2 regions of the Alcanivorax sediminis genome follow, and region 2 is predicted to be linked to the other one. Evidence: predicted binding sites of a transcription regulator. Region 2 holds the regulator's gene; the other holds the start of a gene.
The links. Region 2 encodes sigma-54, which starts transcription at its own class of promoters, with help from an activator protein. Its sites were predicted from a motif close to TGGCACNNNNNTTGCTNT; they were not measured.

Region 1: glnL (nitrogen regulation protein NR(II)) is a predicted target of sigma-54. The motif match lies at 1,380-1,397, and genes of this name have one in related genera.

Annotation. Positions count from the first base shown of each region.
Region 1 covers NZ_WIRE01000001.1:1,265,765-1,268,165, forward strand. Annotated here, with positions in the region: gene glnA (glutamate--ammonia ligase) at 1-413, shown strand, start outside; gene GFN93_RS05715 (DUF4124 domain-containing protein) at 554-1,267, shown strand; gene glnL (nitrogen regulation protein NR(II)) at 1,407-2,401, shown strand, end outside.
Region 2 covers NZ_WIRE01000004.1:71,172-73,572, forward strand. Annotated here, with positions in the region: gene ptsN (PTS IIA-like nitrogen regulatory protein PtsN) at 1-346, opposite strand, end outside; gene hpf (ribosome hibernation-promoting factor, HPF/YfiA family) at 362-661, opposite strand; gene GFN93_RS16900 (RNA polymerase factor sigma-54) at 704-2,164, opposite strand.

The DNA of each region.
Region 1 (2,401 bases), on a different contig from region 2:
TGGCTTACTCTGCTCGCAACCGTTCTGCTTCCATCCGTATTCCGTTCGTGAGCAGCGCCAAGGCTCGTCGTATCGAAGCTCGCTTCCCTGATCCGTCTGCCAACCCCTACCTGTGCTTCGCGGCACTGCTGATGGCTGGCCTGGACGGTATCAAGAACAAGCTGCACCCTGGCGATGCAATGGACAAGGATCTGTACGATCTGCCGGCTGAAGAAGCCAAGGACATCCCGACCGTGGCTCATACTCTGACCATGGCGCTGGATTGCCTGGAAGCCGACATGGACTTCCTGACCGAAGGTGACGTGTTCACCAAGGACATGATCGAAGGCTACATCTCCCTGAAGCGTGGTGAGATCGAGCGTCTGAACATGACTCCGCACCCGGTTGAGTTCGACATGTACTACTCCTGCTAATTTCCCTTCGGGAAAATCAGTGGAAAAAAGCCCCCGCTTGTCGGGGGCTTTTTTTTGCCTGTTGTGCAAATTGAGTAATTACCCCTTTCCTGTTGTCGAATCAGAAGACAGAATCAGGAAAGTGAGTCATGGAGACGTTTATGAAAAGGCAATGGGGGTTACTGCTGGGGCTGGCCGTACTGTCGTCCACGGTGATTGCTGAAGAGGCTGCGGACAAGCCGGCCAGTGGCATTTACCGGAGCGTGGATGCCAACGGGAATGTGGTGTTTACCGATCAGCCGCCGGAGAGCGGTGAGTCAGAAGAGGTGAAGCTGCGTGAGCTGAATACGGTTCCCACGGATAAAATGCGTACCATCCTTGATAGTGGGAACGAGGAGCCGGAGGAGGCTGCCGGCGAGGGGTATACCCGTTTGGTCATTACTTCTCCTGGCGAGGAAGCGACGGTTCGCAACCCTGAGTCCGCTGTGCAGGTGGCCGTGGAGCTTGAGCCAGCGCTCAAGCCCGGGGATACCATGGTGTTGTATGACAATGGTGTCGCCCAGCCTGGTATGGAGCTCGAGGCGCCTGAGCGAGGCGTTCACACACTGATTGTCAAGATTCTTGATGAGGATGGCGAGGTGAAAATCAGCTCTCCTGCTGTCGAGTTTTATATCCATCGCAGTAGCGTATCGGATTTCCGGCGTCGCCCGGATGCCAATGGAGCGGCAGCTAATGTGGGTGGCGCAGCAAAACGGGGAGGGCCTGCCAGCGTGGGCGGTGCGGCAACGGTAGGTGGCGCAGCCACTGTTGGCGGAGCGGCTGATCGGGGTTCTCCGGCTCGTCCTGCACTGCCGCGCCCCACGCCTCGCAACTAATTTGCACCTTTGTGGTGCAACCAAAGACTCCTTCTCGATACACTCCCATCAGGATGTGTTTTAAAACGCATCATCTCTCCTGAAAGCGGGCGATTTATCGGTGCGCGCAAGATGGCCTGATAATTGCTTATGCCCTGTTATGGGCCAAGATTCGATGGGTGGTGGCATTTTGCACAAACGGTTACTGGATAACCTGCGCACAGCGGTGGTGATGCTCGATAGCGAGCTGCTTGTGCGATACCTGAATCCTGCAGCAGAAATGCTGCTTGCGACCAGTGCTGTGCGGGCCGTCGGTCAGCCGCTCCCTGAATATTTCTACGACGATGAAGATGCCGGTGCGGCGTTGCGGGAGTGCATACGTGATGAGCACCCCTTTACTCGTCGAGAGGCGAAGCTGTCAGTCGCTCCCGGTTACGAAGTGACGGTGGATTACTCGGTAAGCCCGATCAATGAACCTGGGCAGCCGCTTTGTCTGTTGCTGGAGTTGCAGGCGCTGGATCGATTGCTGCGTATTACTCGAGAAGAGGCGCTGCTGCATGCCCATCAGGCGACGAGGGCCCTGGTGCGTGGGGTGGCCCATGAAATCAAGAATCCGTTGGGAGGCATCCGTGGTGCGGCCCAGCTGCTGGAGCGGGCCCTGCCAGACCCTGAGCTGACCGAATACACCAAGGTCATTATCGACGAGGCGGATCGTCTGAGGAATGTGGCTGACCGCATGCTTGGGCCGCGCAAGCCGCCCCAGTTCCGCCCAGTCAATGTCCATGAATGCCTGGAACATGTCCGTCAGCTGTTGCTGGCAGAGCATCCCAGTGGAGTGGCGATCTGGCGGGATTACGACATCAGTTTGCCGGATGTGGTGGCCGACAGGGATCAGTTAATACAGGTGCTGCTTAACCTGATTCGCAATGCGACCCAGGCGTTACTGGAGTCCTCTACCGAGAACGCGCGAATCATCATGCGAACCCGGGTGTTGCGACAATTCACTATCGGCTCCTTACGCCACCGGCTGGTGTTGCGGGTTGACGTGATAGATAACGGCCCGGGCATCGACCCCCATGTGCAGGAAACCCTGTTTTACCCCATGGTCAGTGGCCGCGCTGCAGGCACGGGGCTGGGACTCTCTATTGCCCAGTC
Region 2 (2,401 bases):
TCTTGAGATGTTGTTCGGGATTTTCCTGGGGAACCAGCAAAACAAACACCAGATCCACCGGGCGGCCGTCAACAGCGTCAAAATCAATGGGGGTGTCCAGCTTGAGCAGCAGGCCCACGGGTTGTTGGCAGTGTCCCAGGCGGCAGTGAGGAATGGCAATGCCTTCACCGATGCCGGTGGAGCCCAGTTTTTCCCGGGCTACCAGCGCATCGAATACCTCCTGCTCATTCAGGGTGTCACAGCCGGCCGCAGCCAGCTGTGCAACCTGATCCAGCAACTGTTTCTTGCTGCTGGCCTGTACTCCGCTATGGGTACGTGCTTCGGTGAGTATTTCGCGAACTCGCATAATTGTCGTTTCGGTTTAGTGACCGTGCTTGTGGCTGACGGTCTTTTCCTTGTGCTTGAGGATCTGACGATCAAGTTTGTCGGTCAGTTTGTCGATGGCCGCATACATGTCGTCGGCTTCAGCGGTGGCGAACAGGTCTGCCCCGGAAATATGGATGGTGGATTCTGCCTTGTGAGTCTTCGGTTCCGGAGAAAGAATTACCTGGATGCTGGTGATCTGGTCGAAGTGCCTTTCCAGACGGGAGAACTTGTCGCCGACATAAGTGCGAAGAGCGTCGGTAACTTCCAGGTGATGACCGCTGATATTAATTTGCATGGCTGGCTCCTTTACCTGCTTGTTGGGCCCGTCATTCGTGCCCTACACCAAACGCTTGCGAGCACTGGATGACGGTATTCTCATTGCCTCACGATACTTGGCAACGGTCCGGCGCGCTACGTTGATTCCCTGATCGTTGAGCAAGCTGGCCAGTTTGTTATCACTGAGCGGCTTGCGGGGATTCTCGGCGGCGACCAGCTTCTTAATAATGGCACGAATAGCGGTGGAGGAACACTCGCCTCCGCCGTCTGTTCCCACGTGGCTGGAAAAGAAATATTTCAGCTCAAAGACGCCGCGGGGTGTCATCATGTATTTCTGGTTGGTAACCCGACTGATGGTTGATTCGTGCATCTCGACGGCCTCGGCGATGTCGGCGAGTACCAGGGGTTTCATGGCTTCTTCGCCATAATCAAAGAAGTCCTGCTGCACTTCAACAATGCGGGTGGCCACCTTGAGCAGGGTGTCGTGGCGGCTTTGCAGACTCTTGATGAACCACTTGGCTTCTTGCACGCAGTTTTTCAGGTATTGTCCATCTTCCCCGGAGGTCTGCCTGGCAAGGCTGGCATACTGTTGCTGCAGGTTCACCTTGGGCAGGATGTCATCATTGAGGCTGACCTGCCAGCGTCCATTGTGCTGGCGCACAATCACGTCTGGTACTGCATAGTCTACGGAGCTCTCGCCAATTTGCTCACCGGGTGCAGGATCGAGTGTACGGATTAGCGAAAGGGCATCCAGTAGCTCCTGCTCACTGGTCTGGAGCACCCTTCTCAGGGCGGCATAGTCATGCTTTTCCAGCAGCTCAAGGTGTTTCAGTAATTCCATGGCCAGGGACAGATAGGGGGTGTCCCCTGGCAGTTGGCGTAGCTGGACGGCAAGGCAATCAGCCAGATCGATACTGGCAACGCCGAGAGGATCAAACTGCTGCAGCCGGTGCTGCACTGCCAGCACTTCATCAGCTTCCAGCTCGTCACCCTCAGTAAGCAGGCCTTCTTGCTGGTTGACCATCTCGACAATATCGTCAATGGACGTGGTCATGTAACCACGGTCGTCTACCGATTCGATGATGGCCATGGCGATGATGCGATCCACATCGCTCATGGGGGTCAGATTCAGCTGCCACAGCAAGTGGTCTTGGAGGCTTCCGGAAACGGAATGGCGCTGCTGCCATTCATCGGCGTCGTCAGGAAGGGTGGCGGAGCTGCTGCTCTGGCCCGAATAGACGTCGTCCCATTCGGTTTCTATGCCTGGGTCGCTGTCCACGAATTCTTCGAGGGCGTCGTCGCGCTCGGGATTGAGTTCGTCATCCTGACGCTCTTCGTCAGCTTCGGGGAGGGCATCGTCACCAAAATCGTCAGCCAGCTCAAGCAGCGGATTGCTTTCCACGGCCTGCTGAATCTCCTGGCGTAGATCCAGAGTGGAGAGCTGGAGGAGGCGGATGGCCTGCTGCAGCTGAGGCGTCATGGTCAGCTGCTGGCCGATTTGTAATTGTAGTGTGGGCTTCATACTGCTCAGGTTGGTGATTGATCCCCAAAACCTGAGAATAGCAGCTTCAAAGTCTTACTAGCAATAATTGTGCCAGTGATGCTTGTGTGGTAGGGAGGGGTGAGTTAATAGTTAATAATGAATAATTAATAGCTGCGCGGTCAGATAGCTCGGCTGCTTCAAGCGTGGAGGCCGCGCCCATCTCTTGGGCGCGGCCTCCTTCGGTTCAAAACGGGGAGCCTGTCCCGCGACGTTATT